DNA from 2 places in the Sinorhizobium numidicum genome. Region 2 is predicted to be linked to the other one. Evidence: riboswitches for the same ligand, from Rfam matches in the RefSeq annotation. Region 2 holds a riboswitch; the other holds the start of a gene.

Region 1 (4,583 bases), 210 kb from region 2:
CGATGACGACGACCTCCGGATCGCGGTCGATCACCGGCTCCCAGGAAATCTCCGTCCAGCTCTTCTCGACGTCGTCCATGATATTGTTGCCGCCGGCCGCCTCGATCATCGCTGTTGGAATGCCGTAGCGACCCGAAGTGAACGGCTTTTCCTCACCCGAGTCGTAGACGAAGACCCGGGTCGGGCGCCGAGCGTCCTTGATCTTTCCGGTAATCTCGGCGAGTTGCCGGCGATAGCCCTCGACCAAGTCCTCCGCCCTCTCCTCCACGCCGAAGATGCGGCCGAGGTTCAGCAGATCGACGAACATGTCCTCCATCGTCGGCTTGCCCTTCGACATTATGTGGATGCAGCTCTCCGTAAGCTCATAGACCTTGATGCCGAAAGGCGACAGCGTCTCCGGCGTCACCTCCCCACCGACCTTCATGCCGTAGTTCCAGCCGGCAAAGAGGAAGTCGGCATCGGCGTTCAGGAGCACCTCCTTGGTCGGATATTTTTCCGCAAGCTCCGGCAGTTCCTTGACGCCCTCGCGCAGACGCTCGTCGAGCGTCTTCCAGCCGGAAACGCCGGTATAGCCGACCATGCGGTCCTCGAGCTTGAGCGCCAGCATCATTTCCGTGAGATTGACGTCGTTGGAAACCGCCCGCTGAGGTGCGGCGTCGAAGGTAACGTCGCGGTTGCAGCTCTTGACGGTGACGGGGTAGGCAAACGCCGGCGCGGCGCCAAGGAGAATGGCGCAGCCCGCGAGAAAAATTCTGTTCATCGGATGTCTCCTGTGGAGCGAAAGAGGGAAATTCGAGAGCTGGATGCCTCGGCGGGCGGAAGCGAGAAGGAAAAGCGGGAAGCATAGCCTTCGGCGGCCGCATGTGCCGTCGCGTGAACGCCGAAGGCGGTGGAAAGGGCCGATGGCCGCAGCACCTCTTCGGGGCTCCCGAATGCAGCGAGCCGACCTTCCGTGATGATCGCGACATCGGTCGCGAACTCGGCCGCGAGATTGATGTCGTGGAGCGTCGTGACAATGGTGAGCTTCAGCCTCTTCAGGAGCTCGATAATTTCGAGCTGATGGCGGATGTCGAGATGGTTGGTCGGTTCGTCCAGAACGATGATGCGCGGCTCCTGCGCCAACGCTCGGGCGATCAGCACCCGCTGCTTTTCGCCGCCCGAAAGAGTGGCGAATTGGCGCCTGGCGAGATGCGCGAGATCGAGATGATCGAGCGCGTGCGCCACCTGGTTCCGATCCCGTTCCGTCCAGCCGCGCATGCCCTCGCGCCGTGGGATGCGGCCCATCATCACCACATCGCGTACGCTGAAGGGAAAATCGCCGGGCATCTCCTGCAGGACGACGGCGATGGTCTTTGCCGCCTCGCGCGCCGTCATCGCCCAGAGATCGACGCCATCCACCTCGATCCGACCGGCAATCGGCTGCACCGCGCGATAGAGGCAGCGGAGCAAGGAGGTCTTGCCGGCGCCGTTCGGGCCGATAATCGCAAGCCGGCTGCCCGGCCCGATGGAAAAGCCGATATTGCGGACCAGCCGCAGGCCCGGACGCGGCCCCCATTCCAGTCCCTCGACGCTGAGTGCCGCGCCTTGCTCAACGCAGCTCATGAGACACCCTCCCCGCCGTCACTGGAACCATCCCACGCTCTCCTCGGAAACGAGGAGCGCCGCAGGAGTGCGGGCGAGCGTGTTGCCGGTGAGACCGGCGCAAAAAAACGGGTTAGCAGCCGCATCCCGCTCCAATGTAGAAGGATCTGCTGCATGCATTATGCCGCCGCCGCCTTCGGCGTGGGCGGCGGCAAAGCTGACGAGATCGTCGACATCCTCTTCCGGCGCGATGTCACCGAAGAGGTAGGTCGCCTTGGCGGTTGCCTGGAAGGCGATCGTGCAAGGCCGCGTGCAGCCGGCCATGCACACCGTGCCGGCGATGGAAAAATCCTCGCCGAGCGGCTGGCCGAGTGCCGAAACGCTGCGGTTCAACAGCGCCAGCAGTTCGGCGCCGAGCCGGCAAGGCCCGCCGGTGAAGCGGCAATCGGTCGATACGGTTATCTTGTGCTGTCGGAAATTCGCCATGTCTGTTCTCCGCCGGATTGGGCCGGAGAGAAAATGGCGAAGATGCAGTGAAGCGGTCGCCCGCTGTGCCTGAGCCAGTTCTTTTCCATCGGAACACCCCGTCCGTTGTGGTTGATCGGTTCGATGGCAGGTCTCCTGGCTCGCGGGTCGCTGCGCATCCACGTCTTCCCGGCTTTTCGCCAGTGACATGGTGTGAATGCGCTTTCCGCTCACAGTTGCGGGGGCAGCCACGGTTTCGGCCCCTTCTGGGTCGTCCTCACCGTGTTCCCTTTTCAGCCACTGCCGAGTCACGGCAGCAGCACCATCGCACTCTTGGTGGCACGAATCGCCGCACGAGGCAACGGGTGGAAGGGAGGCGGATGCGGATATCAACACGGTTGGCCCCGGCAACAATTTGCGATGCGTGATCGTTGTTATAAAATAACATTACGTGCGGCAAGAAAAATTTGGCTGGAAGCTCCCGTATTCGCGGTGGGGATGCCTCGCCGCGATACTGCCGCCCGACTCAGCGCACCAATGGCCATACCCACATCAGCATCGGCACGGCGACGAGCACGATCACGATCGAGAGCGGCAGGCCGAGACGTGGATAGTCGCTGAAGCGATAGCCGCCGGGGCCCATTACCAGCGTGTTGCACTGGTGGCCGATCGGGGTGAGGAAATCGGAGCCGGCGCCGATTGCCACCGCCATCAGGAAGGCGTCCGGGCTATAGTTGAGGGCCGTCGCGAAGCTTGCGGCGATCGGCGCCATGACGAGCACCGTGGCCGCATTGTTGAGGAAGGGTGTGACGGCCATGGCGGCAATGAGGATAAGGGCGAGTGCGCCGGCCGGCGGCAGGCCCGAGGCCACACCGCTGAGCCAGCCGGCGATGAGATCCGATCCACCGGTTGTGCGCAGCGTATCGCTGACCGGGATCAGCGCCGCCAGCATCACGAGGATCGGCCCATCGACAGCGCGGTAGACGTCGCGCAGTGGAATGACGCGGAAGACCACCATGGCGAGCGCGGCCGCAAAAAAGGCGACCGGCACCGGCACGACGCCGACGGCCGTCGCGCCCATGGCCGCCGCTAGAACGAGGATCGGCACGGTCGCATAGCGGATGGTGCCTAGCAGGATTTCCCGTTGGGCCAACGGCAGACAGCCGAAATCCTGGAGGAACGACGGCAATTCCCGGCGCGTTCCCTGCAGCACGACGATATCGCCGGCCCGCAGCCTTATGCTGCCGAGGCGCTGCTTCAGCCGCTCGCCCTGGCGGCTGACGGCAAGCAGGTTGACGTTGTGCCTGTTGAAGAGCGCGAGACGCTGCGCCGACATGCCGATGAGCGGCGAGCCGCTGGCGATCACCGCCTCGATCGCCTCGATCTCGACACGCGCCTTGTCGTTCGGCGTTGGCGAACGATCGCCGGAGATCTTCAGCTTCGCCTGGGAAACGATGCGGTCGAGCGCCGCCGGCCCACCTTCGAGCAGCAGGATATCGTCGGCTTCGATCGCTATGTCGGGCAGCGGCGCCAGATGCGTGCCGCGGCGGAATATGGCAATGACGACCGCGCCCCCGTCGCCGAGCTTGACCAGGCTGCCCAGCGGCTTGCCGATTGCCGGAGAACCGGCCGGGACCACCGCCTCGGAGGTGTAGTCGGTGATCTCGATCGCGTCATGCACTGCGGCCTGCTGGCTCTTGCGCTCCGGCACAAGCCGGTAGGCGAAAAGCAGAAACACCGCGCCGACCAGCGCCAGCGACGCGCCGACCGGCGTGAAGTCGAACATGGTGAAGCTCTCGCCGGTCAGATCCGCGCGCATCCGCGACACGACGACGTTCGGCGAGGTGCCGACCTGCGTCATCAGCCCGCCGATGAGCGCGCCGAAGGCCATAGGCATCAGAAACACCGAAGGCTGCACATTCGAGCGCCGGGCGAACTGAAAGGCAACCGGAATCATGATCGCGAGCGCCCCAATATTCTTGATGAACGCGGAAAGCACGGTGACGGTGACGACGAGAAGCGCGAGTTGCGCCCGCACCGATTGCAGGTTCGGCAGGAAACGCTGGATCGCCGCATCGACGACGCCCGAACGCGCAACGCCGGCGCTAACGATGAGCGCGCTGCCAACGATGATGACGATATCGTCGCTGAACCCGTCGAAAGCGCGATCGAAGGGTACGATACCGACGGCCACCGAAAGCATCAGCGCCGAACAGGCGACAACGTCATAGCGGAAGCGGTCCCATATGAAGAAGACCATCATCGTGCCGAGAACAAGAAATGAAAGGGACTGTTCGGCGGTCATAGGCGGTACCCAAAGCACTGACTGGTCGGAACCTTTTACAAACGAACCCGCGCAGCCGCCACCGAACCAAACGCGCACGCAGTCGGACGGTTCGCGCGCCGTTCATAGAGATCGGCGAGCCCAGCTACTACATCCTTCAAAGCACCCCGGGGAATCAACCAAAATATCAGTAAATCGCCGGCCAGCCGGCATGCATCACCAAGAAATTGCACCGGAGCTGGTCGTTCCTATG
Region 2 (4,583 bases):
ACGGTCGCCGCCGCCGAACTCATGTGCGGTGTCGGCGAACTGGGCCTTGCCTCTGGCATCAGCCACATCGTCACGGTCACCGACGTTTTCCTCGAACGGATGTTCCGGCGGATGGGATGCCCGGGAGAGCGGATCGCCGAGCCGCATCGGATCGGTTCCGTCTACGCCGTCGCCGTCGCGTGGGAGGTGACCAGAAGCCTGCTCGAGACGATGAAGGCAATCGCCGCGATCGAGGGCACCGTGCTCGAACGCCCCATGTCGCTTGAAACCGCACGGGCAGCCTGACAAAACGCTCTGGGCCGTTCCGGCGGCCCGGGCCTACGATTGCATGTTAACGCAAACGACGTCTTGCCGTTGCGCCACCGCGTCAACGCCTTATGATGGCGAGGAGCAGGAATTCACGGCGGCAAGCACCCCTTGGGTGGCCCGCCGGATTGCAGGATGAGACGAGTGTCCGTATCCCGGAGGATGGCGCCCCGGAGTATCAAGCACGTGGCAGCGGCCGTCGCGCCGCTGGCGTTCGCCCTCGCCGGTGAGGTCTGGGCCTCGGATGTTTGCGAACGCCTCACCGCCAGACTCGCCGATCTTCCGGCGGCAGTCACCACCACTGCCAATCTGCGCGATTTCACCGGCGCAATCTCCCGCCAGAACATTGAGCTTCGCCGCGCGAAGAATGATCGCCGTCGGATGGAATGCAGCAATGGCAGCGTCATCGTCATCGGCGGCGATAATGACGGCGCTTGTGCCGCGCTCGATGACACCATCGCTCGGATGGAGGACAATCTCCGGGAGCTCAAAGCGCAGCGCCAGGGGCTGCTTTCGGGCGGCAATGACGATATGCGCCGGCGCATTCTCGCGGCGATGGAAGTCAATGACTGCACGGGGGGACCTAGCGAGAATTGGGACGCGAGTCAGGACCAGTTTGCCGGCGCAGCCGAGGAAGGGACCGAAGTCCGCCGCAACATTCTTCGGGATCTCCCTCCGGACAGCGAAGACTATCCGCTGCTCTTCGACGGCTCCGGAATGCGCGATGTTCCGTCGATCGATGAAGGCGGTCTCGGCAGCTTCAGAACGATGTGCGTGCGCACCTGCGACGGCGCTTTTTTTCCGATTTCGTCGAACGCTACTCCGGCCGACTTCTCCCGCGACGCCGAGCTTTGCCGGGCACGGTGTCCCGGTGCCGAGACCGAGCTCTATTATCACGTGCTCGCCACCGAGGAGAGCGACCAGATGGTGTCCGCCTCGACCGGGAAGCCTTATACCGAACTCTCGACGGCTTTCGCCTATCGCGCGCGTGGCGTCGGTGCCCCCGGCACCTGCGGTTGCCAAGTTCCGAAGATCGCGGCCAAGACCAGCAGCGGAAATACCGCAGCCGCAAGCAAGCTTTCGGCCGTCTCCCCCTCGGTCATCACCATTGATGGCAAAATAGAGCCCACCACCGGACGGGCGAGCTCAAGGCCGGTGGAAGAGCGTCGCTACGATCCGGCAAAAAGCAACGTCCGCCAGGTTGGTCCGATCTTCCTTCCCAAGGAGGAAAGCGCGATCGATCTCAAGCATCCGACGGGACCAGGTTATCAACCGCTGCAGGAGAATTGACCTCGACACTCGTTAAATCTCCTGCAGACGAAAATGCCCTTACGGGTTGACCACTGGCTATTTGCTCGCCTTACAAACGTCTTTGGGCATAGACCCTCCGCCCTGGCGGACACCCCATCCTTCCTCGAAAACCAAGTCCTCCAGCGGCAGGCGTTCGCGCCAGCCCTTCACCGCAAGTTCAGGCTGTTGATAGAGCCGATCCACAAAGCCGAGGCAGAGCCACGCAACGATCTCGATATGCGCCGGTATGCCCAGGATCGTTTTGATCTCGGCCTCATGGAAAATGCTGACCCAGCCGACGCCTACGCCTTCGGCACGTGCTGCCAGCCAAAGGTTCTGGACAGCACAGACGGTCGAATAGACATCCATCTGCGGGTTATGCGTGCGCCCCAGCACCACCGCGCCGCCGCGCGTGCGGTCGCAAGTGACGCAAATGCTGAGCGGTGCCTTGCGAATGCCTTCGAGCTTCAGCGAACGATATTTCGCCTGCGTCTCGCCTGAAAACATCTCCGCCGCCTCTTCATTGGCGCGCCGGAATGCCTCCCAGACCTTTTCCCGCGTTTCGTTGCCGCGGACGAGGACGAAATTCCAGGGCTGCATGAAGCCGACCGACGGTGCATGATGGGCGGCGGCAAGCAGCCGGGCAACCAGCGCATCGGGCAACGGCTCGGGAAGAAATTCGTCGCGCACGTCGCGGCGCGTTTCGATGGCACGGTAGACGGCGGCGCGCTCGTCCGGCGGGAAAGCATCGGCCGCGGCAAGACGGCCCTTCGGGTCAGGCAGCATCGTTCGATCCCCAACAATGCACAACCTCCCGCCGTCCGCGCGGGGCCGGTCTATCTCGCCAGGCCGGTCTTCTGACTTTGGATCGCCCGATCGCGCCGCCTTCCCAAATCGCTTCAAGATTCAGTGGCAAGGTTGTGAAAAAGCTCAGAACCTACTCTGGCGCGACCGTCCCCATCACAGCGTTGGGCACGTACCGGATTTGCACCGGCTTCCCGATTCTCCCGCCTTCGCGGGCACCTGACGGGCGCATATGGTCACACTCGTCGTCGGATGGCAAGACGAGCGGAAGGCCGGAGCGGACTCCTCCGCCGAGGGCTCACAGCGGTGTTGCCGGATGCGGCGAAGCATCATAGGCGCCCCAGATCGACTGGTCGAAGCAGATCACCGAACCGGTCATAAGACCGGATTCCGCCGAGGAGAGATAGGCACAGGCGCGCGCGACCTCTGCAGGATCGACGAGCCTGCCGAATGGCTGGCTTGCCGACGCCTTCTCGAGCCAGTCCACAGAGGCCCCGTGATACTCGCGCTGGATGCGGTCCTCGCCCTCGGACGCCATCCAGCCGATGTTCAGGCCGTTGACCCGGATGCGGTTGCGCAGCAAGGCGTAGGCGGTGTTCTTGGTCAAGGTCTCCAAGGCACCCTTCGATGCGCAATAGGCGGCGATAAAGGGTTGACCCGCCTTTGCCGACATCGAGCCGATATTGACGATGGTGCCCTCCGTCTTTTCACGCCGCATCACCTTCACCGCTTCCTGCATCAGGAAGAACGGGGCGCGCACGTTCACCGCGAACATGCGGTCGAAGAGCTCCGGCGTGGTGTCGAGGATCGTCCCGCGATCGGTGATTGCGGCAGCGTTAACGAGCGCGTCGACACGGCCGAACTCCTTGTCGCAGGCCGAAACCACCTGGCGGGCGTCCTCCACCCGCTCGAGGTCGGCCGGGACATAGACCACCTTGGTCCCGGTCGCCTCGGCAATTTCAGCCGCTCTCGTCTCACCTTTTGCAGCATTGCGCCCGCAGATGACGATGCCGGCGGCACCGCGTTCGGCGAAGAGTGCCGCGATCGTCGCGCCGAGCCCCTGCGTGCCGCCGGTGACGATGGCGATCTTGCCATCCAGCCTGCCATAGTCTTTGCTCATCAAAAATCCTCCCCTGGTAACTGATCCAAGCGGTTCGGCTCCCGCAGCCACTGCGCCGGGGCCCGTCGTTATCTGGCCGTGTCCGTCAGCTTCTCTTCTTTACCGCCTGCTCGGCAAGCGCCTGTGCGAAGGCCTCGCTGCTCCAATCGGCCGCAAGCGCCTCATGCATCAGTTGCGCTTGCGTCTTTGGCGCCAGGCCCCCTATCGGCGGATCGCGATCGAGATTGGTCGGGAACGAATATCCCTCGGCACAGGCTGCAATGGCGTTGGCGATTTCGCCGGTCGAAAGCGTCCCACGGGCCGCGAGCGCCTTCAATGCCGGATAGAGCACGGTGCTCATCCGCTCGCGGTCGACCGTTTCCATTGCGCGCCCGAAGGCAGACGAGACCTGCAGCAGGTTCGCCACGCGCTTGATATCCGTCGAGCGGTTCGTGCCGGCAGCGTGGAAAAGCGCCGGATTGAAGAACACGAGGTCGCCTTTCTCCAGTGGCAGCTGCACATGGTGCTGCTCGAAATAGTCGCGGAATTCCGCGCGCTTCAGCGCCAGATAGCCGGGCACATAGGTCTGGCTATAAGGCAGGAACAACGTCGGTCCGCTCTCGATCGGCATATCGCAATGGGCGACCGCCCCCTGCAGAGTGAGGACCGGCGAGAGCTTGTGCACATGCGCGGGATAGCGCTCTATGATCGCCGAACTCTGAAAGCCGAGGTGGTAATCGCGATGGGCCGATTGCGCTGCGCCGCCCGGATTGACGCGGTTGACCTGAGCCGTCATCTGGTAGTTGGGTCCAAGCCAGGCCTCGCTGACGAGCGCGATGATCGGATTGCCGTAATAGGCCGCAAAGTTCTCTGCCGAGTGCAGACAATGCTTCTCCAACGAATTCCAGATGCGGTCGTTAGCGCCGGGCTTGGCAAAATGATCGCCGCCGCCGCTGTCTGTGCGGCGCTGCTCTTCGATGATCTCGTCGAAGATGCGGCTCGCCTCATCGATCACGCGGAGATCAGCGAAGGCGCGCTTGAACACGGCGACACCTGGCCCCTCCGCAAGGAGGTCGCAGATCTC

What was found. A riboswitch is a leader RNA that binds a small molecule or an ion and turns the genes downstream of it on or off. The one in region 2 is predicted to bind cobalamin.
Region 1: linked by a shared signal. The riboswitch ahead of PYH37_RS22160 (DUF1636 family protein) and the one ahead of bluB (5,6-dimethylbenzimidazole synthase) in region 2 are both predicted to bind cobalamin.

What each region holds. Positions count from the first base shown of each region.
Region 1 covers NZ_CP120368.1:2,285,915-2,290,497, forward strand. Annotated here, with positions in the region: gene PYH37_RS22150 (ABC transporter substrate-binding protein) at 1-760, opposite strand, end outside; gene PYH37_RS22155 (ABC transporter ATP-binding protein) at 757-1,602, opposite strand; gene PYH37_RS22160 (DUF1636 family protein) at 1,621-2,067, opposite strand; cobalamin riboswitch at 2,176-2,388, opposite strand; gene PYH37_RS22165 (SLC13 family permease) at 2,573-4,351, opposite strand.
Region 2 covers NZ_CP120368.1:2,071,767-2,076,349, forward strand. Annotated here, with positions in the region: gene PYH37_RS21110 (acyl-homoserine-lactone synthase) at 1-285, shown strand, start outside; gene PYH37_RS21115 (DUF2865 domain-containing protein) at 451-1,596, shown strand; gene bluB (5,6-dimethylbenzimidazole synthase) at 1,654-2,382, opposite strand; cobalamin riboswitch at 2,427-2,638, opposite strand; gene PYH37_RS21125 (SDR family oxidoreductase) at 2,699-3,520, opposite strand; gene PYH37_RS21130 (phytanoyl-CoA dioxygenase family protein) at 3,606-4,583, opposite strand, start outside.